Regions from separate parts of the Streptococcus sp. V728 genome, predicted to be linked through region 1. Evidence: predicted binding sites of a transcription regulator. Region 1 holds the regulator's gene; the other holds the start of a gene.
What was found. The regulator Rex, encoded in region 1, represses fermentation and respiration genes when NADH is low (regulators of the CRP and FNR family bind a similar motif). The targets are predictions, from matches to a motif close to TTGTGAANTANTTCACAA.
Positions count from the first base shown of each region.

Region 1 (15,358 bases):
AATACCAATTGCTAGTGCATTGTTCTTAACGGCCTGAAAAATCTCCTCGTGTTTTTTCTTAGGGATTTTTTTACTGTCATTTAAACCTTTAATCTTACAATTTTTAGGAATAATGACTGCTGCAGCAACAACAGGACCAGCTAAAGGTCCACGACCAACTTCATCTACACCCGCAATTAAGCTAATACCTTGAGCATAAAGCTCTTTTTCATAAGATAACATTGCTTCTAAGCGGAGATTTTCATCAATTTCAGCTTGAATGGCTTTCTTACGCTTTTCGATTTCCTTTTGAACACCTGAGCGAGAATCTTTTTCAAATTTCTTAAACAAGGGACTTTCAAGATTTGTTATCTTTGCTAATTCTTCTTTTATTTCTTTAATCGTTGCCATTGAGGTCTTCCAATGTATCTAATGTATAATTGCCTAATTTTCCGTCACGAACTTCTTTGACGAAGAGGTTGTAAAAACGATCATAATCATCACGGAAACCAAGAATACGAGTCATATCCATGATGATTTCAGGAGCTTCATCTTCCAGATTCATTTGTTTAAAACGTTCCTGTAGCTTTTCAGGGTAATGTGTTTTAAAGTAATTAAGACCAAAAATCGTCACTTCATCCATTGGAAGCAACTGGTCCTTGATAGCTCCAGTTAAAGCCAACTTTAAAGCAACGGTTTCATCTTCAAATTTTGGCCAGAGAATCCCTGGAGTGTCCAAGATTTCCAAATCTTTATTTGTTTTGAGCCATTGTTGGCCCTTTGTCACACCTGGTTTGTTACCAACTACAGCAATTTTCTTACCAGCCAAACGGTTCATCAGGGTTGATTTACCAGCGTTTGGAATCCCGATAATCATGGTACGCAAGGTCTCGATTTGAATACCACGTTCTTTTTGACGAGCAATTTTATCTGCCATGAGTTTCTTAGCAGCGTCTGTTACGACTTTAACTGTAATTTGCTCTTTAGAATTGATTGCAAGTGTTTGAATTCCTTGGGATTCGAAGTACTGACGCCATTCTTTTGTCAATACTGGGTCTGCAAGATCTGCCTTGTTTAAAATCAATAGTCTAGGTTTGTCACCGATAATTTTAGTCAGCATCGGATTTTGACTAGACAAGGGTAAACGTGCATCAACTAAAACTGTCACAAAATCAACAAATTTTAAATTTTCCTGAACCTGTCTTCTCGCTTTTGACATATGGCCAGGAAACCATTGAATAATAGCCATTCTATTTCCTTTTCTTCATACAAACTTAATCGATAAATCATAGATGATTACTATCTATTTTACCATAATTTAGCTAGTTTTGCAGGGTGTTAGACAATTAAAAGACTAGAAAAGCCCCTCTTAAAGAAGTGGGGCTTTGGAAATTTTATTGGTAAATAGCTTGTGCTGCAGTGATGAGAGTAAGATTATAAACATCATCTGAGCTACATCCACGTGAAAGGTCATTAACTGGCTTATTCAAACCTTGTAAAACAGGTCCTACAGCTGAGAAACCACCTAGACGTTCTGCAATCTTGTATCCAATATTTCCTGCTTCGATACTTGGGAAGATGAAGACAGTTGCATGTCCAGCCACTTTACTTCCTGGAGCTTTCAAAGCTGCTGTTTCAGGGTGGAAGGCAGCGTCAAATTGCAATTCTCCATCAATTTCAAGGTCAGGACGCAATTCGTGTGCACGTTTAGTAGCTGCTACCACTTTATCAACGTTTTCACCGAAACCAGAACCTTTACTTGAGTAACTTAACATTGCAATTTTTGGCTCGATACCAAACATTTTAGCTGTGATTGCTGAGTTAATAGCAATTTCAGCTAGGGCATCAGCATCAGGATTAATGTTGATTGCACAGTCTCCGAAAAGATAACGTTCTGAACCACGAGTCATTAAGAAAGCACCTGAAGTACGAGTTACATTTGGACGAGTTTTAATGATTTGAAGTGCTGGGCGAACAGTTGCAGCAGTTGAGTGAAGTGCACCTGAAACCATACCGTCAACCAAGCCCATATAAACTAGCATAACACCAAAGTAGTTAACGTCTTCACTCAAGAGTTTAGTAGCTTCTTCTTCTGTTATCTTACCGTTACGACGTTCTACAAGAGAAGCAACCATATCGTCAAATTTATCGTAATGATCTGGGTCGATGACTTCATACCCCTCATGAATTCCTTCGATTTCAAGGTAGATTTTGATTTTTTCAGGTTTACCAAGCAAAACTGGGATAACATCTGTTTCTTTCACCAAACGTTTTGTAGCTTGTAGGATACGAGGTTCTTTCCCTTCGGGTAGAACGATGCGTACATTTTTACCAACTAGGTTGGTTTTTAGACTTTCAAAAACTTCCATGAGTTTTCTCCTTTAATATTAATTAATTGATAACTTAGTTATTAAATTCTTAAAATCATCTGGCAGCGGAGATGATATTTCCAACTGTTCTTCAAGAAAAGGATGATAAAAAGATAAGAAATGGCAATGTAGCGCTTGACGCTGTATGCCATGCTCTAAACTTCCGCCATAGAGGTCATCTCCAAGTAAGGGAAAACCAATATGTGAAAAATGAACACGAATTTGGTGTGTTCTCCCAGTATGTAATCGAATATCGACTAAATGTATGTCTCCATAGGATGCTATGACCTTGTATTCTGTGTGAGCATATTTACCACCTTTAGCTACACGCCTTGTGATGATAGAATCTTCGTCTCTCGCAATGGGAGCTATGATATTTCCTTCTGGTTCTAAAATACCTGCTCCTTTTACAAGAGCAAAGTACCGTTTTTCAATACTTTTTTTCTGAAGTTGTTTATCTAGCCTTGCATGAGCATATCCATGTTTGGCAAATAGCATCAAACCAGACGTGTCTCTATCTAATCTAGTTACAATGTGCACTTGCTGATTCTCGTAAACTTGTTTTATGTAGTAACCTTTAATAAAATTAGCAATAGTATTTGAGTGATTAACACTAGGAATAGAGGCCACACCGAATGGTTTGTTCAGAATTAGAAAGTGGTCATCTTCAAACAAAATATCCAAGGGATAATCTATGGCTTCCAGTGTCTCGAAACCTTCTTCTGGAGGAATATCAATGACAACCTCATCCCCAATATCTAAGAGGTAGGTAGCGTTCTGCGGATGCCCATTCACCCGAATATCACCACCTCGAAACTTAATCTTGGCAAGTAAACCTTTGGAAACTTCATGTTTCTTTAGAAAGGTTTTTACCTTAACATGTTCGTCTGCAATAAATTGAAACCTCATTCGTCCACCTCACCAATAAAGGCATCCTTAACTCGATTCCAAAAACTGGTGTGGCTTGGAGTGGCAACGAAATGAATCTTGTGGTGGTCGATTTGGTACTCTATTTTTTCAATATTTCGGAAAGAATAGATACTATTATCGATAGAGATAGTATGATAATCATTTCGAGTTGGTATTAGTTCGATTTTATCTTTCTTAGGAACAATGATTGAAGAACCAAGTGTTCGATAAATTCGATTATTCAGACTAGCAATTTCCGCTAATTGTAATGCTTCTATGGTCGGATGTAGGACAGCACCACCAAGTGATTTATTGTAGGCTGTACTTCCTGTTGGAGTTGATACAGTCAATCCATCACCTCGAAAGCGTTCGAAGGGGACGTGATTTATCACGACATCAGCAACCATAGTTCGATCTGCTCTACGAATACTAGCTTCGTTTAGAGCACGGAAGATTTTAACTTCACCATTTTCTAGATAAATTTTGACATTTAATAATGGATACGAAACCTTAGCTCCTGTATCCAACTGTAAATTAGTAACTAGCTGATCTAATTCAAAGTCTCTATAATCAGTATAGAAACCAAGATGTCCCGTATGAACCCCAACAAAACGAACCTTATCTAACTGATCTTCATACTTGTGAAAAGCAGATAGAAGCATTCCATCTCCTCCAATGGAGATAACAATATCAGGATTTTTATCATTAAGTATAAAATTATGCTTCTTCAAACGATCCTTGAGTTCGTACAACACTTTTCTACTTTGAGGTTTACGGTTGGCGATCAGATCAACCCTTTTACCTGTATTCTTCATCTGTATCGTCACTATTTCCTACCCCGTCATTTAATTTCCGATGCAAAGGATCAAAGAGTGCTTGTGCTTCTTGAATGTCATCTCGAATCTTGCTCATTTCCTCGTCTAGCTGATGAGAAATTCTAGCGGTAATCTCAAGCCTTTCCTTAATTTCTTCTGGGAAATCTCCTTGATATTTATAGTTGAGTGAATGTTCAATCGTCGCCCAAAAGTTCATTGCCAAAGTACGAATTTGAATCTCAACTAAGATGGTTTTTGCACCATTTATGGTATCGACTGTATATTCAATAACTACATGGTAAGAACGATAACCTGACGCCTTACGATGAGTGATATAATCTCGTTCTTGAACAACTCTCATATCCTGTCTTTTACGAAGGATAGATACAACCTCATTCACATCGTCTACAAATTGAACCATCACACGCAATCCTGCAATATCTTGCAAATCTTGTTCAAGCGTGTCATAGGTTATTCCACGACGAACCATTTTTTCTTTGATACTTTCAATAGGTTTCACACGCCCTGTTACGAATTCAATTGGTGAATGTCGATTTTGTTTGCGGTACTGTTTTCGAATCCCCCGTAGTTTTATTTTTAACTCGCCAACAGCTTGAATGTAAGGATCTAAAAATTCTTCCCATTCAGTAATCATAGATTTTATAGATTCACCCCTCTTTAGCTACAATATTCATTTACTCTTTGATTTTCATTTAAAAATCATATACAATAAATACAGTTATTATTATACCATAAATCGCTTTCAAACAAAATAAAAGGTTCTCAAAATGAAACATTTAGAAATAGAATTAAAAACTCTTCTAAAAAAAGAAGACTATATAAAATTAAAAGAATATTTTTCGGATATTACTCCTATTACGCAAAACAACTACTACTTAGATACTTGTGACTATAAGCTACGTAGCAATAAGATAGCCATGCGTATTCGGACATCTGAAAATAGTGCCGAATTAACCATAAAAATCCCACAAAAAGTTGGAAATATGGAATATAATCAAGCTCTCACTCTAGAAGAAGCAAAGAAATGTTTAGAGGAATGCAAACTTCCTCAGGGAATGATTTTAGAAGAACTTTCAAATCGAGGTGTTTCACCAAGTGGCTGGGTTGTCTTAGGTTGTTTAACTACTGTTCGTTATGAGAAAGAGACTTCTATCGGACTCATGGCTCTTGATCAAAGCAGCTACTTCGATGTTGTTGATTATGAACTAGAGTTGGAAGTCGAAAATGGAGACCAGGGAAGTCTTGATTTTCAGGAGTTTTTACAGGCAAATGATATCGAATACAAGAAAGCACCTTCAAAATTAGTACGATTTATAGAAAATATGAAAAATAACTGAAATAATCAACTTTTTTTGATAAAATATAAGAGATAAAAAATAATAGAATCTGTAATGGACTACAGTTGCTAATAAAATGTTTCCTTTTACTGATTCACATAGTTTATAGAGGACGGTTTATCAATGTCAGATACAAAGAATATGAAGCTTTTTTCACTTTCGTCAAATCATGAAATTGCTCAAAAAATCGCAGATGCTGCAGGTGTTCCGCTTGGAAAATTATCATCACGTCAATTTTCAGATGGTGAAATCCAAGTTAACATCGAAGAAAGTGTTCGTGGCTATGATGTTTATATCATCCAGTCTACTTCTTATCCTGTTAGCAATCATTTGATGGAACTTTTAATCACTGTTGATGCCTGTGTTCGTGCTAGTGCAAATACAATCAATGTTGTCATGCCTTATTTTGGTTATGCTCGTCAAGACCGTATCGCTTCTTCTCGCGAACCCCTTACAGCTAAACTTGTTGCAAATATGTTGGTTAAAGCCGGAGTTAGTCGTGTATTGACACTTGATCTTCACGCTGTTCAGGTTCAAGGTTTCTTTGATATTCCTGTTGACAACCTCTACACAATTCCTCTTTTTGCAAAACATTATTGTGATAAAGGTTTGACAGGTTCAGATGTGGTTGTTGTTAGCCCTAAAAATTCAGGTGTAAAACGTGCTCGTAGCCTTGCTGAGTACCTTGATGCACCGATTGCTATCATCGACTATGCTCAAGATGATTCTGAACGTAGCCAAGGATATATTATCGGTGAGGTTGAAGGCAAGAAAGCAATCTTGATTGATGATATTCTAAATACAGGTCGTACTTTCTCTGAAGCTGCTAAAATCCTAGAACGCGATGGTGCAACTGAAATCTATGCAGTTTCAAGTCATGGACTTTTCGTTGACAGCGCTGCAGAATTGCTTGATGCAGCTAATATCAAAGAAATCTTGGTTACAGATTCTGTCGTAACAGAAAGTAAAAAACCAAAAAATGTAAAATACATTACTGCAAGCGAATTAATTGGTGATGCCATGGTTCGTATTCATGAAAGAAAACCAGTTAGTCCACTATTCAAATTTAAATAGAAATTAGGTGAGTTTTTGATTTATTTGGATAATGCTGCTACGACACCCATGTCACCTGTAGCTATCTCAGCAATGACTCAAGTCATGCAAGAAACATATGGGAACCCTTCTAGTATTCATAGCCATGGACGTCAAGCAGGTAAATTATTACGAGAAGCGCGTCAAGAGTTAGCGAGTTTACTAGGAACAAAGCCACAGCACGTTTTCTTCACCTCTGGTGGTACAGAAAGTAATAATACAGCAATTATTGGTTACTGCCTTCGCCACCAAGGGCGTGGGAAACACATCATTACTACTGCTATTGAGCATCACGCAGTTCTTGAACCAATTGAATATTTGGTTGAAAATTTCGGGTTTGAAGTAACTGTTTTGAAACCTGTAAATCAAGAAATCACTGCAGACCAAGTCAAAAATGCACTCCGTGAAGATACCATCTTAGTATCTACTATGTTTGCAAACAATGAAACAGGAACTCTATTACCGATTGATGAAATTGGTGATGTTCTAAAAAATCATCCAGCTGTTTATCATGTTGATGCAGTTCAGGCGGTTGGTAAATTAGAGATTCTCCCTGAAGAATTGGGGATTGATTTTCTCAGTGCTTCTGCTCATAAGTTTTATGGTCCTAAAGGCGTTGGTTTCCTCTATGCAGCTTCTACAGATTTTGATTCTTATCTACACGGTGGAGATCAAGAACAGAAAAAAAGAGCAGGAACAGAAAACCTTCCTGCAATTATAGGGATGATCGCAGCTCTAAAGGATGATCTTGAACATATAGAGCCTAATTTCGAAAAAGTTCAAAAACTACAAGAAACATTTCTAGCTGAAATGGATGGATCAAACTACTATCTAAACCAAGGTAAAGAGCAACTTCCCTATGTCCTCAACATTGGATTTCCAGGACAACGAAACGACCTACTGCTACTTCGTCTAGACCTTGAAGGGATTTCTATCTCGACTGGTTCTGCTTGTACTGCTGGTGTTGTTCAGGTCAGTCATGTTCTTCAGGCACTCTACGGAGAAGATTCACCTCGTTTGCACGAATCCGTTCGTGTCAGCATTTCACCTCAAAATACAGAACAAGAGATGATAACTCTCGCTAATACTCTTAAAAATATCATCGGAGGATAACTCAATGGCATTCGAACAAACAATTAAACTAAACAATTGCCGTTACGATTACACACTTAGCCCAACTGTAAAGAAATTTACTCTTAAAGATAATACTTTTTTTGAAACTAAAGTTGGTAACTATGAACTGACACGTCTACTTGAAAAGGTTCCAAATAGTGGAGAAGGTTTCCAGCTGAAAATTATCATTAATAAAGACTTAACAGGCGCAAAAATTAATATCACTGATAAATCTGGTCTGCGTTTAGTTGATATTTTCAAATCAGAAGAAACACATATCCACCAAGAGAAATTCTACTTCTTGATGGATAGTCTTGTTGAGCGTGACGTATTTACAAAAAGCGAAAGATAGAAGATTATTATGTTTCGATTAACTTACAAGGACTCCTATCAAGTAGAGCGTGTGCAAGAATATGAAGACTATGAAGCTCTTATGCTCTCTCTATCGGGTTGTGTAACCCTTCCTGATACGACTCTTATCACTTCATTAACACACAATGGAGTTGAAATCTATCAAGGTCTTCTTGGGAACCTCTATCGTTTTTTAACAACCTATCACGAAAATACCTAAACTAAGATTTTTCTTAGTTTTTTTTCGTTATTGTTGCAATTTTCACAAGCTTTCTATAAAATAGTAGTTAGAAAGGTTGTGATTTTGTGAAAGAAAAACAGTCTGCTATTCCAAAGGCAACAGCAAAGAGACTTTCTCTCTACTACCGTATTTTTAAAAGATTTAATGCTGAGAAAATTGAAAGAGCTAATTCCAAACAAATTGCAGAGGCAATTGGAATTGATTCTGCAACGGTTCGTCGTGACTTCTCTTACTTTGGCGAACTTGGAAGACGTGGCTTTGGCTATGATGTCAAGAAGCTCATGAATTTTTTTGCCGATCTTTTAAATGATAACTCTATTACCAACGTTATGCTGGTTGGTATTGGAAATATGGGACATGCCCTCCTCCACTACCGCTTTCACGAGCGTAATAAGATGAAAATCGTTATGGCTTTTGACCTAGATGATCATCCTGAGGTTGGTACCCAGACTCCTGACGGTGTTCCAATCTACGGAATATCGCAAATAAAAGAAAAAATCAAGGATGCCAATATAAAGACAGCGATTCTAACTGTTCCTAGTGTTAAATCTCAGGAAGTTGCTGAATTGTTGGTTGATGCTGGCATCAAAGGTATTCTCAGTTTTTCTCCTGTTCACCTACATCTTCCTAAAGATGTAGTTGTTCAGTATGTCGATCTTACAAGTGAACTTCAAACTCTCCTCTATTTTATGCGTAAAGAGGATTAGAAAGCGTAAGTATTTATGAATAAACCAGTTATTGGGATTACAGGAAATGAAAAAGCTCATCCAGATGATGATATCATGCTCAGTTATGCAGCAAAAGGTTTTGTTGAAGGTGTTAAAGAAGCTGGCGGAATTCCCATTATCCTACCGATTGGTGATGAAGAAATGGCTAGCTATTACATCAGTTTGATTGATAAACTTATCCTTACAGGTGGGCAAAATGTTGACCCAAAATACTATGGTGAGCCAAAAGCCATTGATAGCGACGACTACCACCTTCAACGTGATATTTTTGAGTTGGCCCTCATTAAAGAAGCAATTAAGCAAAATAAACCAATTTTTTCTGTCTGTCGTGGTACTCAACTTTTTAACGTAGCCATGGGCGGGTCTCTTCATCAAGATATCGAAGATCATTGGCAAGATACTTCTGCCGAATACACCACTCAGCGGCTTGTTACCGAACCAGATACTGTTCTTAGAGAAATTTATGGAGAAATCTCTCATATCAATTCTTTCCACCATCAGAGCATCAAAGATTTAGCTCCTAATCTTCAGGTTGTAGCACATGATCCTAAAGATGGTATTATCGAAGCTGTGACAACTACGGATGGTTTCCCTTATCTCGGTGTTCAATGGCATCCAGAATTTCTCTTTGAAAATCGCCCCAAAGATAAAACGCTTTTTGACTATGTTGTCAATGAATTGTAAAACCTGTATATGATGCAGGTTTTTTATATCATATCCGTCTTCTCACGGTAACTAAAATAATCTGAATGTGAGACAATTAGATGGTCCAATAAGACCAATCCCATCAATTCGCAGGCTTCTTTAACAAGCTTCGTAACATGGTCATCATTGGGGCTAGGAACTACTGCACCTGATGGATGATTGTGAACCAGAATCACAGACGTTGCCATGTGCTTTAGGGCATAGTGGAGAATTTCTCTCGGTTCAGCAATGCTTCTAGTAGCTGACCCAATAAAAATAGTCTGCTGATGAATAATTTGATTTTGTGTATTCAGATAGAGCGCCACTAGGTGCTCTTGTTTTTTATCTCCAAGCTCAGCTTGCATCTTTTTAGCTAATTTACGACTGCTAAGAATGCTCTCCATTTCCACTGTTTCCCTTTTATGGATACGGTAGCCTAATTCGATAACAGCTTGTAATTCGATAGCCTTAACACGTCCAATACCCGATAGAGTCTGCAATTCCTGTAGGCTCATTCTTTTTAGGTCGGTTAAACATGTTAGCTGATTTAAGACCTTCTGTGCTATTTCAAAAACATTGGCCTGTTTTGTTCCTGTCCTTAGTAATATTGCTAGTAATTCTTGATTGCTGAGTGCTTCTACTCCTTCTCTGACTAGTCTCTCTCTTGGTAAAAGCGAATCTTCTTGAAATGAAATACTATACATAAAAATCCTCCTCACTTAATTATTCGTGAGAAGGATCCTTAATTCGATAAAAACTAGTTATTTTTAGATTTTTTCAAGAGCTAGTCGCAAATCTTCAATCAAATCATCGTCATTTTCAAGACCAATTGAAAGACGGATTTGATTTTTAGTTACTCCTGCTGCTTCTAAATCTGAGTCAGACAACTGAGCATGAGTTGTGGTTGCGGGATGAACGACCAATGATTTAGCGTCTGCTACATTGGCTAAGTTCGAAAAGATTTCCAAGTTGTCAATCACTTTACGTGCTTCTGCTTCTCCACCTTTAACGTGGAAAGTAAAGATTGAGCCAACACCTTTTGGTAGGTATTTTTCAGCCAAGGTATGGTAAGGACTATCTGGAAGTTTCGGATAGTTGACCTTTTCAACCTTTGGATGGTTCACAAGGAAATCTACGATTTTCTCAGCATTTTGAACATGGCGTTCAACACGAAGAGAAAGAGTTTCAAGACCTTGTAAGAGCAAGAATGAGTTAAATGGTGATAGCGCAGCTCCCATATCGCGAAGCAATTGCACGCGAGCAGCAACGATAAAGGCTGCAGCACCAACATCACGGGTATAACTGATATTGTGGTAGCTTGGGTCCTCATCGACTAATTGAGGGAATTTCCCTGAAGCAGCCCAGTCAAATTTACCGCTATCAACGATGACACCACCAATAGTTGTCCCATGACCACCGATAAACTTAGTTGCTGAATGAACTGCAATGTCAACACCGTGTGAAAAGACATTGATAAGATATGGTGTTGCAAAAGTATTGTCTGCAACCAAAGGAATCTGGTGTTTATGAGCAATTTCAGCGATTTTTTCGATATCAGGAATGTTGATAACAGGATTTCCCAAGGTTTCAATCAATACAAGTTTTGTATTGTCTTTAATTGCTGCTTCTACTTCTTCTAGATTATCAATATCAACAAAAGTTGTGGTGATTCCATAACGAGGAAGTGTTTCTTTCAAGAGGTTAAAGGTACCGCCGTAAATAGTTGATGCTGCAACGACGTGGTCTCCTGCGTGAGCTAGAGCTAAAATTGTGTAGGTAATAGCTGCCATACCTGACGCAGTTGCAAGTGCACCTACACCACCTTCAAGGGCTGCGATACGCTCTTCAAAGGCTGATGTTGTTGGGTTAGTGATACGAGTATAGATATTACCAGCCTTTTGAAGGGCAAAAAGATCTGCTCCTTCTTGGGTATCTTCAAATACAAAAGATGTTGTTTGGTAAATTGGTACAGCACGGGATTTTGTAGTCGCATCTACCACTTGTCCTGCATGCAATTGTAGGGTTTCAAATTTAAATTCACGAGTCATATTTAGACCTCCAAAGATTTCATTAGGTTCATTTTATCACCTAATTCGTTCAGTTACAAATACAACTTTGTTATATCTTGGCATAAGCAAAAGCTATGGCTATTATTAGAATTGTAGAACTTTTTTCAGATAGTTTAAAAAGTTTGTATTCACTGCTCCTATACTTTATAATGTTTAGAAAGGAGAACACTATGTCAGAAATTACACATGAAATCGATTCAAACTTTGCCGGTCGTTTAAATATCTTGCGTGCTGGTGTACTGGGTGCAAATGATGGAATTATCTCTATTGCTGGGGTTGTTATCGGTGTTGCCAGTGCTACAACTAATATCTGGATTATCTTCCTCTCAGGATTAGCTGCTATTCTTGCTGGCGCCTTTTCTATGGCTGGTGGCGAGTATGTATCCGTATCTACTCAAAAAGACACGGAGGAAGCCGCTGTAGCCCGCGAACAACTTCTTTTGGATAAAGATATCGATGCAGCTAAAAAATCTCTCTACGCAGCTTATCTTCAAAATGGTGAGTGTGAAACATCGGCCCAACTATTAGTTAACAAAGCCTTTCTAAAAAATCCACTTAAGGCTCTAGTCGAGGAAAAGTACGGAATCGAATATGAAGAATTCACCAATCCTTGGCATGCTGCAGCATCTAGCTTTATTGCCTTTGTCCTCGGAAGTCTCCCGCCAATGCTTTCAATAACTATCTTCCCAAGCGACTATCGAATCCCTGCTACTGTTGTTATTGTAGCAATTTCCCTTTTGATTACTGGATATACCAGTGCAAAACTTGGAAAAGCTCCCACTAAAACAGCTATGATTCGGAACCTTTGTATTGGCCTTTTGACCATGGGTGTTACTTATCTATTTGGACAATTGTTTAGCATTTAAAACATAAAAATACCTCGAAAAAATCGAGGTTTTTTTATTATAGCTGGATAATCTTACGATAGCTTCTTGAAGTAATCATAAATATTAGGACATAAACTAAAGCAAAGATTCCACAAATAGAAAGTGTTACGCTTAACATCATAGCTGTATCCACACCACCAATAACTTTGAGAATCAAACTCAACATATGATAGGCAAAGGCTAGATGTAGGAAGGCGAAGATTACAGGGAGGAAAAAGACAGTCAAGACTTGCTTGTTAATGGTTTGCTTAATTTGTTTTTGATCCAAACCAACCTTTTGCAGGATGACAAAGCGTTCACGATCCTCATAGCCTTCTGAGATTTGTTTATAGTAAATAACGAGTACAGTACCTATCATAAAGATTATAGAGAGGAAAATACCAATAAAGAGGACACCTCCATAGAGTGCATTCATTTGTGCAATTGCATCACTTGAACCATTACCCCCGTAAACCATAGCATCTTCACTCTTGAGATTATGGCTAAAGTTGTTCACATACGCATCAAAATCATCAGCTAGTTTTAACTGTTCCTCTTGACTTGCAGTCACATCCATACCACCATAAAACTGAGGGTAGACAGCGGAATCCTGGTACTGTTCCAAAAAACTTTGAAGATCTGGTACAACTAGGTAGTTAAAATCTGAAACTAAAAGAATATAGAGATTGGAAACATGGTTAGCTAAAAAATCTTGCTGGATTTCTTGCTTGATACTATACTCCTGACCGTTAAGACTAAATGATTTCTGACCTTTTAGTTGGTTATTTTTAGCCCAAAGACCTACTTCATTACCAGTAAGATTTAGCTTTTGTCCAGTCATTTTTTCGTAATCTTTTTGGTCAAAAACTAAGAAGACAGTCTTGGGCATAACACTATTCTCCCCTTTTTCAAAGGTGGTTAATTTGGTCCCATCTTGACTGGAAATGCCGAAGCTGGCATATCTAAGAACGTCTTTGTTGCTAATCGTTAAGTTCTTTTCACTTGCATACTGAGTCAAAAGTTTGTCTAAATCCTCAACTTCAATATTATTTCCCTTAACATCAAAATCGTGAGGATACATAATATTTTTTATATTTTCAGATCCGTTGTAGATACTGGTTGCTGCTGACATGGTAACCAAAACCATGGTTGAAAGGATGGCAATGGTTGCTAAACCGACAGCATTTTTCTTCATACGAAAGATGAGGTTAGATACAGAGATGAGGTTATTGGGTTTATAGTAATATCTTTTGTTTTTCTTGAGTAACTGTAAGAAAACTGTAATACCCGCATTGAATAAAAGATAGGTCGCAACTATTACCAACATGACGGCAATAAAGAAAGTAAGGGTTGCTGAAATTGGGTCTTTTACGCTTTGTGCTAGATAGTAGCCACCGCCTAGAGTAATTAGCCCTACAAGTGTCTGAAGGACTAGGAAACGCCCTTTTTTTTCACCTTTTGATTTCTCACGAGAGAGTTGGAGGGCATCCATACGGATAATGCGGATAGCATTTAGGAAGACAATGAGTAAAAATACAAGCCCAAATACCAGAAGGATAGAAAAAACAACAGACCATTGGAAAGTAGCTACTAGCTCTACCTTCATCTTTGCAAGTTTAAGCAATAATGCAAAGATGAGATTGTCAAAGAGGGCACCAATCCCAATACCAGCAGTGACTGTTACTAGCCCAAAAATCAAGAGTTCCTTGAAGGTCATACCAATCAAGTGACGTTTTTCTAAGCCCAACATGCCATACAAACCCAGTTCTTTGGATCGATTTTTCATGACAAAACTGTTGGCATAAAGAACGATAATGGCAGATGCAAGTGTCACTACGACAAGCCCTAGTTGTAGGGTAAATTGTATAGCAGATGCACCACGCAAATCACCAATTTTAGGATTAAAGGCTAGGGAATAAAAGAGATAGCTAATAGTGACTGCCAAAATGACAGACAGAGCAAAAGGATAATAGAGTTTGCGGTTTTTGATTAAGTTGGATATGGCCAACTTATTGGTTAATCGAAACATACTAGTTCACCTCACTTGCCATTACAGTCAAGGTGTCAGAGATTTCTTGGAACATCTGACGATCAGTCTTTTCACCACGGTAGATTTGATTATAGAGAATGCCGTCCTTGATGAAGAGGACGCGTTTAGCACGGCTAGCAGCTGCTGTTGAGTGGGTTACCATGAGAATGGTCTGTCCTTGTTCGTTGATCTGATCAAAAATATCAAGAAGGGCTGCAGATGATTTAGAATCTAGAGCTCCTGTCGGTTCGTCAGCAAGGAGAATTTCTGGTTCTGTGATGATGGCGCGTGCAACTGCTACACGTTGTTTTTGTCCACCAGAAATTTCATAAGGGTACTTCTCCTGCAATTGATTGATGCCAAGATTTTCAGCAGTCACCACCAATTTTTTCATCATTTCTGTAATAGGCTTTCTAGACAATACCAAAGGGAGTAAGATATTGTCTTTAACAGAAAGCGTATCTAACAAATTGAAGTCTTGGAAGACAAAGCCTAACTTCTCACGACGGAAACTTGATGCTTCAGAATTTTTAATGGTCGCTGTGTCAGTTCCGTTTAGGAAAACCTGGCCACGAGTTGGTTTGTCAAGCATGGCGAGAATATTGAGTAGGGTAGATTTCCCAGAACCAGACTCACCCATGATAGCAACATAATCGCCTTTTTCTACAGTAAAGTGAATGTCTTTCAGGGCTTCTACTTGGTTGCCTTGGAAACGAGTTTTATAAATTTTTTGAACGTGTTTTACATCTAAAAGT
Region 1 covers NZ_JBQJJH010000002.1:234,740-250,097, forward strand. The annotation lists gene ACTO1Y_RS02520 (ribonuclease HII) at 1-390, opposite strand, end outside; gene ylqF (ribosome biogenesis GTPase YlqF) at 377-1,228, opposite strand; gene pta (phosphate acetyltransferase) at 1,374-2,348, opposite strand; gene ACTO1Y_RS02535 (RluA family pseudouridine synthase) at 2,367-3,257, opposite strand; gene ACTO1Y_RS02540 (NAD kinase) at 3,254-4,072, opposite strand; gene ACTO1Y_RS02545 (GTP pyrophosphokinase) at 4,056-4,727, opposite strand; gene ACTO1Y_RS02550 (CYTH domain-containing protein) at 4,861-5,430, shown strand; gene ACTO1Y_RS02555 (ribose-phosphate diphosphokinase) at 5,554-6,504, shown strand; gene ACTO1Y_RS02560 (cysteine desulfurase family protein) at 6,520-7,635, shown strand; gene ACTO1Y_RS02565 (DUF1831 domain-containing protein) at 7,640-7,987, shown strand; gene ACTO1Y_RS02570 (DUF4649 family protein) at 7,997-8,206, shown strand; gene ACTO1Y_RS02575 (redox-sensing transcriptional repressor Rex) at 8,293-8,934, shown strand; gene ACTO1Y_RS02580 (gamma-glutamyl-gamma-aminobutyrate hydrolase family protein) at 8,950-9,639, shown strand; gene radC (RadC family protein) at 9,663-10,343, opposite strand; gene ACTO1Y_RS02590 (O-acetylhomoserine aminocarboxypropyltransferase/cysteine synthase family protein) at 10,407-11,687, opposite strand; gene ACTO1Y_RS02595 (VIT1/CCC1 transporter family protein) at 11,879-12,574, shown strand; gene ACTO1Y_RS02600 (ABC transporter permease) at 12,612-14,603, opposite strand; gene ACTO1Y_RS02605 (ABC transporter ATP-binding protein) at 14,605-15,358, opposite strand, start outside.

Region 2 (15,358 bases), on a different contig from region 1:
CGTTCTGCCTCATCAATAAGATTCTGAGCGCGACCTTGGATATCAGTTATTGAATCTCCGGATTGCGTGCCCCCATTATCACTTGATTGATTTGGAATATTTTGTGGAGCAATTCCGTTTAACTTATAGGCATTCTCTACTTTAAAGGTACTTCCCGGTGTATAAGGAAGGATTGTTTCAGCCATACTTCTAAAGATATGTGCTGCACCATTCGAAGTCGATCCTGCTAGATAATGACTCTCGTCAGTAGTCGGGAATCCAAGCCAGTGACTAATCACTACATCAGGCGTATATCCGATAACCCATTGGTCACTTGTATACACTGGGTTAAAGGCTGCTTCAGTTGTACCAGTTTTTCCTGCCATAACATAATCATCTGGCGAGGAACGTATTCCTGTACCATTTGTAAAGGTCCCTAGCATCATACTAGTCATTTTATCAGCTACTGACTTATCGATTACTCGTTTTTGAGAATTTTTGTGAGTCGCAATGACTTGTCCACTTGCATTTTCAATTCGTGTAATAAAATGCGCTTCAGGCATCAATCCATCATTTGCAAATGCTGCATAAGCCTGGGCCATTTGTAGTGGGTTAGTTTCCACGCCACCACCTAGAGCTACACCTAACACACGATCCACATTCGTTAAATCAAGTCCAAATCTTTCACCTGATTCAAAAGCCTTGTCGATGCCAAGTTGTTTAACTGTTGCTACAGCAGGGAGGTTTAAAGACTCGGCTAAGGCTTGATACATTGGAACTTCTGGTGACGTTTTGATCCCTGCATAGTTATCGACCTTGTAATCACCATACTCCATAGTATGATTATCCAACTCTTTATTTAGAGCCCAACCAGCTTCGACTGCTGGGGTATAGACAACTAAGGGCTTAATAGTTGAACCTGGACTTCTTTTTGATTGAGTTGCGTAGTTGAAATTTCGGAAGCCCGCTTTATCATCTCCTGCTACACGACCAACAACTCCTCGAACTCCTCCTGTTTTTGGTTCTAGAGCAACACTGCCAGACTCAGCATGAGTTCCATCTTCTGCGGTTGGAAAGAGAGCTGTGTTTTCATAAATGACTTGCATATTAGCCTGGTAATTCTGATCTAATTCCGTAAATATACGATAGCCGTTGTTCACAATTTCTTCTTCAGTTAAATTATACTTTTCAATTGCTTCATTAATAACAGCATCAAAATAGGATGGATATCGGTAGTCTGAAACTTTACCTTTATAAGCATCTTGCAGTTGAGATGCCATGTCAACACCCGAAGCTTCCGCTTCTTTGTCCTTATCAATATAACCAGCAGCTACCATATTTTGCAGAACAGTATCCCTACGATTAGTAGAGTCCTCAATTGAATTCAAAGGGTTGTATAATTCTGGTCCCTTCAGCATTCCTGCTAAAGTCGCAGCTTCATCAAGTGTTAATTGAGAGGCTGAAACTCCAAAGTATTTTTTACTTGCATCCTCAACACCCCAAACTCCATTACCGAAATAGGCATTGTTCAAGTACATGGTTAGGATTTCCTTCTTGCTATATTTTTTGGTTAATTCTAAAGCTAAGAAGAATTCTTTGGCTTTTCTCTGCACAGTTTGGTCTTGCGAAAGATAAGCGTTTTTCGCTAACTGTTGGGTAATTGTAGAACCACCACCCGAACGACCAGCTGTTAGGATAGCCAGGAAAAAGCGTCCATAGTTAATTCCACTATTTTTATAGAAACTTCTATCTTCTGTCGCAATAACAGCATTCTGCAAATCTTCACTAATATCCGAAAGTTCGACATAGGTCCCTTTTTGGCCTGATAGGGCACCTGCTTCTTTTTCTTCTCTGTCAAAAATCAGAGTACGTGTTTTTAAAGCGTTTTGTAAGTCTGTAACATTCGTCGATTTTGCTAGGGCAAATAGATAGACCCCAACAAAAAGGCTTGCACTTAGTCCTATGATCAGAAAGATCTTTGTCAGATGATAACGGCGCCAGAATTTTCGAATAGGACCAACTGCCCCAGATTTCTTTCGCCCAGCTCTTGAACGGTGTAAATTACTAGACTCGTTACCTTCATGTTCAACTTCGTTAGTCTCTGTTTCTTCAATTTCAGATTCTTCTTTCTTAAATAAAGAAAGAAATTTTTCAAATAATGTATCTAATTTCATGCGTATATTTTATCATCTTCCCCATAGGAAGACAAGAATTTAGCTAGTTCCCCTGTCCAAATAAACTAATTTTTGTTACAATATCTTTATGAAATTTACCTTTACTATCCCTGAGTCTCTACCCGAAATGACAGTTAAACTTTTCCTGGAAGAGCAACTGTTAATCCCTAGAAAAATACGTCATTTCTTGAGAGTTAAGAAACATATCCTTATCAACAAAAGAGAAGTTCATTGGCACCAAGCTATCAAAGCAGGAGACGAATGCCAATTAATTTTCGATGAGGAAGATTATCCTAAAAAAGAAATTGCTTTGGGAAACCCCAATCTTGTAGAAGAAGTCTATCAAGACCAACATTTGATTATTGTCAACAAACCCGAGGGTATGAAAACGCATGGAAATCAACCCGATGAGATTGCTCTTCTCAATCATGTCAGCGCCTATGTAGGTCAAACTTGCTATGTTGTCCATAGACTAGATAAAGAAACTAGTGGTCTCGTACTATTTGCTAAAAATCCGTTTATATTACCTATTCTAAATCGACTATTAGAAAAAAAAGAAATTTCTCGAGAATATTGGGCTCTAGTTGACAGAAAAATCGAGGCTAAAGAACTTGTCTTCCGAGATAAAATCGGTCGCAATCGACACGACCGTAGGAAACGGGTAGTGGATCCAAAAAACGGTCAATACGCCGAAACCCAAGTAACTCGTTTGAAACAATTTCAAAACAAAACCAGTCTCGTTCAGTGTAGATTGAAAACAGGACGTACTCATCAGATTCGAGTTCATCTAGCTCACCACGGACATCCAATTCTTGGAGACCCTCTCTATAACCCACATTCAAAAGTTAGCAGACTGATGCTACACGCATTCAAACTATCCTTCGTCCACCCTCTAACTTTAAACAAGTTAAGTTTTACTGCGCTATCAGATACATTTGAAAGAGAATTAAAAAAAAATGGATGATAAAACCATCCATTTTTATTATAAGCAAAAAAGCAAGACCAGTTGGTCTTGCTTTTATCGACTCAAAAATTATTTAGCGATTTTAGCGAAGTATTCAAGAGTACGTACAAGTTGTGCAGTGTATGACATTTCATTGTCGTACCATGAAACAACTTTAACCAATTGTTTACCGTCAACATCAAGAACTTTAGTTTGAGTTGCGTCAAACAATGAACCGTAAGACATACCTACGATATCTGAAGATACGATTGGATCTTCTGTGTAACCGTATGATTCGTTTGAAGCTGCTTTCATAGCTGCGTTCACTTCATCAACAGTAACATTCTTTTCAAGAACAGCTACCAATTCAGTAACTGATCCAGTTGGAGTTGGAACGCGTTGTGCAGATCCGTCAAGTTTACCGTTCAATTCTGGGATTACAAGACCGATAGCTTTAGCAGCACCAGTTGAGTTAGGAACGATGTTAGCTGCACCAGCACGAGCACGACGAAGGTCACCACCACGGTGTGGTCCGTCAAGGATCATTTGGTCACCAGTGTAAGCGTGGATAGTAGTCATCAATCCTTCTACAACACCAAAGTTGTCTTGAAGAGCTTTAGCCATAGGAGCCAAACAGTTTGTAGTACATGAAGCACCTGAGATAACTGTTTCAGTACCGTCAAGAACGTCGTGGTTAGTGTTGAATACAACTGTTTTAACGTCGTTTCCACCAGGAGCAGTGATAACAACTTTCTTAGCTCCACCTGGGTGCAAGTGTTTTTCAGCAGCTTCTTTCTTAGCAAAGAAACCAGTTGCTTCAAGAACGATTTCTACACCGTCGTTAGCCCAGTCGATTTGTTCTGGATCACGTTCAGCAGAAACTTTAACGAATTTACCGTTAACTTCGAATCCGCCTTCTTTAACTTCCACAGTTCCGTCGAAACGACCTTGAGTTGTATCGTATTTCAACAAGTGTGCAAGCATAACTGGATCTGTAAGGTCGTTGATGCGAGTAACTTCAACACCTTCTACGTTTTGGATACGACGGAAAGCAAGACGACCGATACGTCCGAAACCGTTAATACCAACTTTAACTACCATTAGTGATTTCCTCCTTATGAAAATCATGAAAATTTTATTGTGAAAAGAGTAACTTGAATCACTACAAATCACCTTTCAACGTTCTTATTATATAACTATTTAAGCTAAATTGCAAGTACTGGCCTTGATTTTCAAACTACTTTCTTTTTAATACCGTGCTCCCCCTATTCATAGCGTAAAGATTCCACTGGATCCATTTTGCTAATCTTACGTGCTGGGAAGAAGGCTGAACCATAGCCAAGAAAGAAAGCAAAAACCAAAGTCCCTAAAATAGAGAGAAGATTTAATTCAAAAACTTTAGAGATTGATGGATAGAAATGGTGAACAATAACATTCGCTAGACTGCCTATCCCTTGAGCAATGATGAAAGCTATAAACAAGGCAATTCCTACAATCCAAAGAGCTTCGTAGATAAAAATTCCTTTCACATCTCTATTTTGATAGCCAACGGCCTTCATGACACCGATTTCCTTGGAACGTTGCATGATATTGATATAAATGATGATGCCTATCATAACTGCTGCCACCACAATCGCTTGTGAAGAAAGCACAATCAGTAATCCCTGGATGACACGAATAAAGGTAATCACAATATCAAGAACAGCCTGTTGAGAAAGAACTGTATACTTCTTATTTTTCTGCAATTCTTCTGTTACTGTTTTCGTACGAGATGGGTCTTTGAGTTCCAAAATAAAATAAGATACAGTCTTTGTAAATCCAGCTTCTTTCAAAATCGTTTCCATTTGATAGGCTGGCATAAAACTGTTACTGTCCTCCATGTCATCTTCATCATTGATCACACGTACAATATGAGTTTGAAATTGAGAAGTCTTGCTACCTTCAGCAGCATTTTCTACAATGGTTGCCGATACTTTTTTGCCAATAACATCACTAGCTGTCAGATTGTTCCCTGTTTGTTCATTCCAATTTTTGAGCAAACTCATCGGAATCGTTAATCCCTGTTCGTTAACATCCGTATAAAGAGAGCCTGCTAGCACTTTTTCTTTTTCATTGCTAGTAACAGAAATACTTGTATCTTCATACAAACTCACGACCTGAGCATAAGAAGGCAGGGCTTGGCTAAAATCCACTTCGTGTCCGTCTATGCTCATCTTTGACATGGTCATACCAAAGGGACTCTCTAGATATTTAATATTTTCTTTCCCAATTGTATCTGTGATATAGTTCTTATCTTCTTGGTTTAGAAAACCTCTTCCAGCAACGCTTGAATTCAGTGCAATCTGAACTTGGGAAGGGAGCTTACCTCCGTTGGTATTTTCATCAATCATCGAAATCAAGGCATTCCCTAGACCAAAAGAAATCAACACGCCTACAAAACCGATCGAGGTTGCTACTGCAATCAACAAGTTTCGCCATTTTCTTTCCATAAAGTTACTTAAAGAAAGTTTGAATTTATTTTTAAAGGATAATCCTTTATTTTTTGACTTCTTCAACGACTTCACCATCCTTCATTTTGATAATTACATCCGCATATTCAGCTACTTCTGGGTTATGAGTCACAATCAGTACTGTTTTCCCAGATTTGGCCAAACTTTTAAATACTTCTAATACAATTTCTTGGGATTGAGAATCCAGTGACCCTGTTGGCTCATCAGCTACAATCATATCCGGCTGATTGACCAGAGAACGCGCAATGGCTACACGTTGCTTTTGACCTCCAGAAAGTTGCTTGACATTCTTAGCCATAAAAGGTTCCATTCCTAAACTGACTAGTTGCTCTTGAGCTATTCTTGTCATTTCTTTATCGGATAAATCTTTGACATAGAGAGGCAACTTTACATTGTCCAAAACAGACTGGTGGGGAATAAGATTGAAGTTTTGAAAGACAAATCCAATATTATCTTTGCGAAATTGAGTTAGTTCAATCTCTGATAGCTCACGGAGTGAGGCTCCTTTAAATTCTAAAACTCCTTCATACTCTCTATCAAGACCACTGATGATATTGAGTAGACTGGTTTTGCCACAGCCTGACGGACCATAAATCGCCGTGATTTTCCCTTCAGCAATCTGCAGGTTAATATTTCTTAGAGCCTGCTCTTTATACTTGCCATCCAAGGCGTAAAATTTTGAAATATTTTTAATGGATAAAATGGACATGGCATCTCCTTTAATCACTTGTGATATCGTATAACGATACAAACTATATTTATCAATCAGATTCAAAAGGAATCAAAAAATTCCTTTCTCTTTTTTACGAATTCATTGTAACAAAAAAGCGACATTTCCCCAATGACAGAAATGTCACTCCTATAAACCCTTTAACAATATCTTTCTAGGTCCTCAGCCCATTCATTATCTAAACTAACGAGTAACTGCTCATTACCAAACATTCTCGCCATCATTTTTGCCTCCTCATACTTTTGTTTTGCTGTATCATAATCTGTCTGAATATAATATTTCCACTCCACCATCAAGACAATCGGTTGTTTTTGAAAATCTCGTGTTTTTTGCCCTATTTTATTTAAGGCCTCAACCGATCTTTTAAAATAATGAAACAGTCCCATAATCTCTATACAAGTTAAAGAAGCTAACAAGGAGTCTCTAAGCAAATCCAAACAATCAAACTCTATCTTATCAATCTGCGAACTCAGTTTTTCATGAAAATAGAGAATATTCTCATGCTCAGATTCTTTTATTTCACCCGCTTTCAAACCATCCATTAAGTTACATACAAAATACAACCTCAGTCTTAATAGCTCCTCCGCTTTATATACATCTCTGGATAGTAGGTTCTGCAGACCATTTTCAAGCACACTTTCACCATATAAGGAATTACCAGTTGCTCTCACTTCATCTATAGCTTGAAGACAATCCACTAGTACTTTCTCATCACTTGGCAAATCATCATAAAAACATTCAAAAATCTCATCAAAATATTCTTCCTTCTGCTCCTGTAACTCTTTGTCTCCATAGTCAGGATGATGAAGAAGAAAGTATTTTAATTCTTGGTAACGCTTGGGTAATTCCTTATAGTCTGGCATCAAGACATAAGATGGAATGCCTAGCCTATCCGCAATGTATTCTAGTGTTTTTATCGTAGGACGAAATTCTCCTTTTTCGATGCGGACCAACTGACGAACTGACAGTTCTGACTCATCTCCACAAAAAACTGGACGACTAAGTCCTTTCTCTTCTCTAAGAAGTCTTACCTTTTCCCCTAAATCATTCATCTCTTACATTTCTCTCTCAGCTCGATACAAAAACTTTGATAGTCAAACAAACATATACACTTATTATAACATTTTTCAATAAAATGTACAAAAAAAGAGACAGGATTACTCCTGTCTCTAGGCTGATAATCTATTATTTACGACGTCCTGGACGTTCTGCATAACCATAGTAAGCATCTGCCATGATTTCTTCCATGTCAGCTACCATTGGCAAGCGTGGGTTTGCAGGTGAACATTGGTCTTCATATGCAAGCAAAGCAATTTCATGCAAGCTATCTTTCCAAGCTTTTTCATCAATTCCTTGATCCTTGAAGTTCATCTTGATACCTACTGCAACACCAAGATCGTAAACCGCTTTGGCATAAGCTTCAACTGCTTCTTCTGGAGTTGAGTGAGGCAAGCCAAGCATTCTAGCAATATCTTGGAATTTTTCGTCAGCTTTCCAGTAGTTGTATTTAGGCCATGTAGTAGTCTTAGATGGGCGAGTACCGTTGTAGCGGATAACGTATGGAAGCAAGATTGCATTTGTACGTCCGTGAACAGTATGGTGAACAGCACCAATCTTGTGGGCCATTGAGTGACTCATACCAAGGAAGGCATTAGCGAAGGCCATACCAGCCATTGTAGATGCATTGTGCATTTTTTCGCGAGCTTCTGGGTCTGCTGTCTTAACTGATTTTTCTAACCATTCAAAGACAAGCTTGATTGTTTGAAGCGCGATACCATCTGTATAATCGTTAGCGAAGTTTGAGGTGTAAGCTTCAGTAGCATGAGTCAACACGTCCATACCTGTATCAGCAGCGATGAAGTCAGGAACTGATTCAACCAAAGCAGGGTCAACAATCGCAATCGTTGGTGTCAATGAGTAGTCAGCCAATGGATATTTACGGTTGTTTTTCTTATCAGAGATAACGGCAAATGGTGTTACTTCTGAACCTGTACCTGAAGTTGTTGGGATACCGATGTACTTCGCTTTCTTACCAAGTGATGGGAAGCGGAAGGCACGTTTACGGATATCCATGAATTTTTGAACCAAGTCACGGAAGTCGATTTGTGGTTGTTCGTAGAAGAGCCACATTACTTTAGCAGCATCCATCGGTGAACCACCACCAAGAGCGATGATTGTGTCTGGTTCAAATGCTCTCATCACTTCAGTACCACGTTCTACGGTTGTGATATCTGGATCTGGTTCAACATCTGAGAAGACTTGGACAGTTACACGGTTGCTACGTTTGTTCAATTGGTCGATAATACGTTGAACGAAACCGAGTTTTTCGATAGATTTGTCTGTAACAATCATAACTCGTTCAATATCTTCACATGTTTGAAGGTATTGGATAGAATTGCGTTCGAAGTAAATTTTTGAAGGAACTTTAAACCACTGCATATTATTTCTACGTTTCCCTACTTTCTTGATGTTTAGAAGGTTAATAGCGCTCACGTTATCACCAACTGAGTTGCGTCCGTATGAACCACATCCAAGTGTTAATGATGGAATGAAGGCATTGTATACGTCACCGATACCACCAAAAGTAGATGGAGAGTTCCAGATAATACGCATTGCTTTGATTTCTGTACCAAAGCGTTTAGCTAGCTCTTCGTCTTTTGTATGGATAGCTGCTGAGTGACCAAGTCCATTGAACTCAACCATTTGACGAGCTTTTTTAAGTCCATCTTCAGTATCTTCAGCTTTCAATACTGCAATGACTGGTGAAAGTTTTTCACGAGTCAAAGGCTCATTTTCTCCAACTTCTGCACATTCTGCAGCAAGGATATTAGTTTCTGCTGGCACTTTGAAACCTGCTTGTTCTGCAATCCATGTTGCTGGTTTACCAACGATATCAGCATTCAATTTTGCTCCAGCACAGTTCTTGCTGTTTGCTTTAGCGCCAAAGCAGAATTGTTCCAAGAGAGCTTTTTCTTTTTTGTTAACAAAGTAAGTGTGGTAAGATTTGAATTCTGCAACAAATTCATCATAAACTTCTTTATCAATGATAACTGCTTGCTCAGACGCACAAACCATACCATTGTCAAATGATTTAGACATAACGATGTCATGAGCTGCTTGACGAAGATCAGCTGATTTTTCGATATAGGCAGGAACGTTTCCAGCACCTACTCCCAGAGCTGGTTTCCCACATGAGTAAGCAGCCTTAACCATGGCATTACCACCAGTAGCAAGAATAGTTGCAATACCATCATGATTCATAAGAGCAGCTGTTGCTTCCATAGATGGTTCTGTAATCCATTGTACACAGTTTTCAGGAGCTCCAGCAGCAATCGCAGCATCACGAACAATTTGAGCAGCGTGTGCAGAAGATTCTTGAGCAGATGGGTGGAAAGCAAAGACGATAGGATTACGTGTCTTTAATGAGATCAAAGCTTTAAAGATTGCTGTAGAAGTTGGGTTTGTTGTAGGTGTAACTCCACAGATAACCCCAACTGGTTCTGCAATTTTAGTCAAGCCAGTAATTGGATCATCTTCGATAACTCCAACAGTTTTAACACCGCGCATGTTGTTTACAACGTGTTCACAGGCAAACAAGTTCTTTGTAGCTTTATCTTCAAATACACCACGTTCTGTTTCTTCGATTGCATGTTGAGCAAGAATTCCGTGTGCATCAAGTGCTGCAACAGATGCTTTTGCTACGATGTAGTCAACTTGCTCTTGGTTCAACTTACGCATTTCTTCAAGTGCAACTAAACCTTTTTGTACCAAACCATCTACGTGCTTCTCTGCAGCAAGTTGTCTTTGTTCAGGTGTTACAGTTTTTTTATCAGCCATATTTTCCTCCATAGCCATCAAGGGTTAAAATCCTTTGTTAAATTTTTCACAAGTTTATTATAACTCTTTTTTTATACTTTGTAAACAGTTTCATAGATATTTCACAAAGAATTTTCATTTTATTGTGATTTTTTTATCAAACTATTGTTTTTATGCACTCTTTTATCAAACTTTGTGAAAATATTATTGAAATTATTTTATTTCACAAACTTTTTTATGGTATTTTTAATACAAAAATCAAGGAAGCGCTTTCTTTTTACCCTGATAAAAGACCTCCTTATCAGGAGGTTATTGTGCTTGTTGGAAGAGCCCTTGTTTAAAGTCACCTTCATAGACAACTTCTTGCTCTGTAGTCAGTTTTCCTTTTCCTTCAGCTTGGCCGTTAACAAAATCACCTTCGTAAACCCAGCCATCCTTTGCTTGGTAGGTACCTTTACCGTTAAATGCTCCATTTTTAAATTCACCAGTATAAGTGTCGCCATTTGAGAAGGTCATTGTGCCTTGACCATTCATCTTTCCACGGACGATGCTCCCATCGTATACAATTGAGTCACCATCTAGCTTTAGGACTCCTTGCTTGGGCATATTCCCTACAAATACAAAAATTGCACAAAGAACTATGATTACTACCGTCGCAATTTCTAAACGAGGACGCGTTATATAGACACTGTATTTATCATAGAGTTTCTTTAAATTATCCATTTTTTGCCTCATTTTCTAAACGTGATAGCCATGCTTGGCAACCAGCTAAAACTCGATCATAAGTTTCATTGAAATCACCTGTATACCATGGATCTGGAACACTTTCAGAAGCGAACGCTTCTATCTTGTGCTGTTGTTTTTGAGGACACATTCGAGTCAAGTCAAGGAGATTCGATTCGTCCATACCAATGATATAATCAAAATATTCAAAATCATCCTTAGAGATTTGTTGTGATGTTTTTGATGAATCATAAGGAATACCGTGAGTTTTAAAGATTTTCTGAGTTCCTTTGTGAATTGGGTTGCCGTGTTCCCAAGAAGAAGTTGCTCTACTCTCAATCTCATATTCATCGGTTAAAGATTTCATCACAAATTCTGCCATAGGACTCCGGCAAATATTACCAAGGCAAACAAAAACAACTTTTTTCATCATTGTCCCTCATCTTCATAGAAAAAGGGGTATAAGATCAACCCCGTTTTATTCTTCAATCGCACTTTCACCGTCGATGACTGTACCTTCTGATGTAACAGCTTCTTTCAATGGCAAGACTGATTTGATTGCTCCGAGTTCAAAAGTCAAGTAAACTCCGTCTACATCAAGTACGATCGTTCTGTTTTCGGTATCAACTTCATCTACTGTACCGTATAAACCACCGATAGTAATGACTTCATAACCTTTTTGAAGTTTATTGAGACTCTCCATGCGTTTTTCAGCTTGTTTCTTTTGAGAACGTTGCATGAAGAACATCAAGCCGAACATCAAAACAAGCATAATCAAGAATGTTAAATTCCCACCCATTATTTTTTACTCCTTTGTAATTCAGATAAAACTACTATATCAAATTTCACTTGTTTTTACAAGATTATACCCTGGTTTTGGGACAATAAAAAACCAGAGCAAAGCTCTGATTTTTCTTACTTCAAGTTGTTTACAATTTCAACTAAGTTTTCAACTGTAAATCCATATTCTGCTAAAACTTTTGAAGCTGGAGCAGACGCACCAAAGGTATCAATACCGAGAACCGCTCCATCAAGACCGACGTATTTATACCAGTTTTGAGTTGCTCCCATTTCGACAGCTACACGGCGACGAACTGCATTTGGTAAGATTTCTTCTTTGTATGCTGCATCTTGTGCGTCAAAAACATCTGTAGATGGCATGCTGACTACGCGAACTTTTCCACCTTGGCTTGCCAATTCTTTAGCAGCTGCTACTGCTAAATTCACTTCTGAACCTGTTGCAATCAAGATAGTGTCAAAATCTGCTGCATTTTCATAGACAACGTAAGCACCTTTTGCAACCTTCTCGAAGTCTGTTCCTTCCTCAACAGTCAAGTTTTGGCGAGTCAAGACAAGGGCAGTTGGTGTTTTCTCACTCTTCACTGCGAGATACCAAGCTGCTTGAGTTTCACGCGCATCTGCTGGACGGAAAACGTTGAGGTTTGGAATCGCACGAAGGCCTGCCAAGTGCTCAATCGGTTCATGAGTTGGCCCATCTTCACCAACTGCGATTGAATCGTGAGTAAAGACATAGGTTACAGGAAGACCTTGTAGGGCTGACAAACGAACTGCCGCTTTAAGGTAATCTGAGAATACGAAGAATGTTCCGCCATAAACACGAAGTCCACCATGAAGAGCCATTCCGTTCAAAACAGTTCCCATTGCAAATTCACGAACACCAAATTGGATATTACGGTTCAAGCGATTTGCATCGTCCTGAAGTCCGTCAGTTTTGATGTAAGTCATATTTGAATGAGCAAGGTCAGCTGATCCACCAAGGAAGGTTGGCAATTTAGCAGCTACTACATTCAAGGCATCCTGGCTTGAGTTACGAGTCGCTTGAGAGAAACCATTTTCTAAAGCTGGGAAGTCTTCTGGAGTCAATTCAACTGGATCGCGTCCTTCGATGATGGCTTCCACTTCTGCAGCCAATTCTGGGTGAGCTTCTTTATAGTCTGCAACTAGTTTTGTCCATGCTTCATATGCTGATGCACCACGGTCCGCAACATTTTGTTTGAAATCAGCATAAACTTCTGCTGGAATTTCAAATGGTTCGTAGTTCCAACCAAGTGCTTGGCGAGTTGCTGCAGTTTCATCCGCTCCAAGAGGAGCGCCGTGTACAGCATTAGTCCCTTGTTTGTTTGGAGAACCATAACCAATAACTGTTTTCACTTCGATTAAAGATGGTTTTCCTGAAGCCTTAGCTTCTTCAATAGCAGCATGAATAGCTTCTAAGTCTGTCCCATCTTCTACCAATGCTGTATGCCAACCGTAGGCATTGTAACGGTCACGAACACTTTCTGTGAAGGAATCTTTTGTCTCACCATCCAAGTTGATATCATTTGAGTCATAAAGAACAACCAACTTGTCAAGTTTTTGCAAACCTGCATAAGATGCAGCTTCACTTGAGACACCTTCCATCAAGTCACCATCTCCACAAATAACATATGTGTAGTGGTCAAAGATGTTATAACCTTCGCGGTTGTACTTAGCTGCAAGGAAACGTTCTGCTTGTGCAAAACCTGTCGCAGTCGCAATCCCTTGTCCTAGAGGACCTGTTGTTGCATCAACTCCTGCTGTATGACCAAATTCTGGGTGACCTGGTGTTTTAGAACCCCATTGACGGAAGCTCTTCACTTCATCCATGCTCACATCTTCAAATCCAGAGAGATGAAGAAGGGCGTAGAGGAGCATTGACCCATGACCTGCTGAAAGAATAAAGCGGTCACGGTTGATCCAGTTTGGTTGAGCTGGATTGATACGAAGTTCTTTAGTGAATAGGCTGTATGCCATCGGTGCAGCTCCCATAACCACCCCTGGGTGACCTGAGTTTGCTTTATTGATAGCGTCAATACCTAGAAAACGAATCGCATTAACAGATAGATTTGACATAGAAATTCCTTTCTCTTTGAGGTGATAAGTATACCACTCATCCTATTTTACTATTATATGAAAAAATACCTAGAATAGCAATAAAACAATTTACTATAAAATGACTCAGCCGATTAAACTAATTTCTAGTCGCTTGATAAAAAGGCAATAATTTTTTAAAAGTTTGGTCCAGTTCATCTAAAATCTTATCTAGAGTTTCTTCATCAGTCACTGGAACATCAGCTTTTATTAATACTTTGCGAATCTCTTGGTTAGATAACTGTTGTCTCAAAAGTTGTCTATTCTCCTCAGTAGCCTGCACTCTATAACTCTCATCGTTTTTCTGAACCCAATAATAGATTCCCTCAACCACTGGCACATCCAAAACTTTAGCCTGTTTTGATAAGGTAGCTTCATCTTTCTTTCTCTCTATAAAACTAACTTCTAAAGAGATTCCCCAATTATTCTGACTTCCATACAAACGAAGAGCCATCATGGGTTCCGCAACTGATCCTTCTGCCTGTAAATAAGCCCAAAAATGAGAGCGAAGACGTTGAGCTTGATTCATCCATTGACTGGTTGGGTGTAATTTCCAATCGGAATGCCTAGCTTGAAAACATTCAGCTAGGTGAGTAAATGACTTTCGTGCTCCCTGCCCTTTGCTACGCATGGATAACATTTTATCTCTTTCAACTCCTGCTTTGTCAGGGGTCCGGTACTGTTCTCCTTGATAAGCAAGATAATCTTTGATTTCTTTCATTTGATTCCTTCTTTAGTTAGAAAAAAATCAGGAAAACCTGATTTTTCATTTATCTTATTCAGTATCTACGACAACATAACGATTTGGTTCGTCACCTTCAGAGTAGCTCGTTACACCTTCCATTCGCGAAATGATACGATGGATAATTTTACGCTCGCTACTTGACATTGGATCTGTCATCTGACTACGACCTTCTTCCAAGACACGTGTAGCCAATTTCTGTGCGTAACTCTGCAAAACTTCTGCACGATGTTCCACATAGTCATTCACATTGATCGTGATGTAGAAAGTTTTTGAATAACGATTGTAAAGGTAATTTTGCGCTAGAAGTTGGAGAGATTTCAAAACCTTACCGTGGTAACCGATAATACGACCCGGCTCATTTGTATCGATTTGCATGTTGATAGAACGACGGTTAGAAGTACTAGAAATAGTTCCCTCAACATCCATATCATCAATGATTGCTTGAACATAGTCCGTCACTTCTTCAACAACCTTTTCTGTGTCGTAAGTCGGCTCAACTTTCAAACCAAGGTTTTCTAAATCACTACCTTGCTCTTCGTCAGCATTTTCTTGAATTTCTTCAGGTTGCAATTCTTTTAAAACAGCAATATGCCCTGTTTCCTCTAAAATCGTACTTGCTTCTTTATCGTTTTTAAGAATTTCAGCCTTGACTTCTTCAGAAATTTCTTGGCCTTCTTCTTCAATTTTCTTGATAGCCGCAACTACATGCCCTAAATCAACTGTCGCTTCACTGACTGTTTTAACTGGGTCATTTTGATCATTAATTTCTTTTGGAACGCCTTTGATAGCCTGCTGATTTGCTTTTACAACAGTAGTCTCACTAATTGC
Region 2 covers NZ_JBQJJH010000003.1:1,035-16,392, forward strand. The annotation lists gene pbp2a (penicillin-binding protein PBP2A) at 1-2,153, opposite strand, end outside; gene ACTO1Y_RS05640 (RluA family pseudouridine synthase) at 2,242-3,117, shown strand; gene gap (type I glyceraldehyde-3-phosphate dehydrogenase) at 3,187-4,197, opposite strand; gene ACTO1Y_RS05650 (ABC transporter permease) at 4,362-5,663, opposite strand; gene ACTO1Y_RS05655 (ABC transporter ATP-binding protein) at 5,632-6,315, opposite strand; gene ACTO1Y_RS05660 (XRE family transcriptional regulator) at 6,477-7,388, opposite strand; gene adhE (bifunctional acetaldehyde-CoA/alcohol dehydrogenase) at 7,522-10,173, opposite strand; gene ACTO1Y_RS05670 (MORN repeat-containing protein) at 10,462-10,875, opposite strand; gene ACTO1Y_RS05675 (low molecular weight protein-tyrosine-phosphatase) at 10,868-11,305, opposite strand; gene yajC (preprotein translocase subunit YajC) at 11,354-11,674, opposite strand; gene tkt (transketolase) at 11,791-13,767, opposite strand; gene ACTO1Y_RS05690 (ribonuclease P) at 13,886-14,506, opposite strand; gene jag (RNA-binding cell elongation regulator Jag/EloR) at 14,561-15,358, opposite strand, start outside.
Region 2: adhE (bifunctional acetaldehyde-CoA/alcohol dehydrogenase) is a predicted target of Rex. The motif match lies at 10,208-10,225, and genes of this name have one in related genera.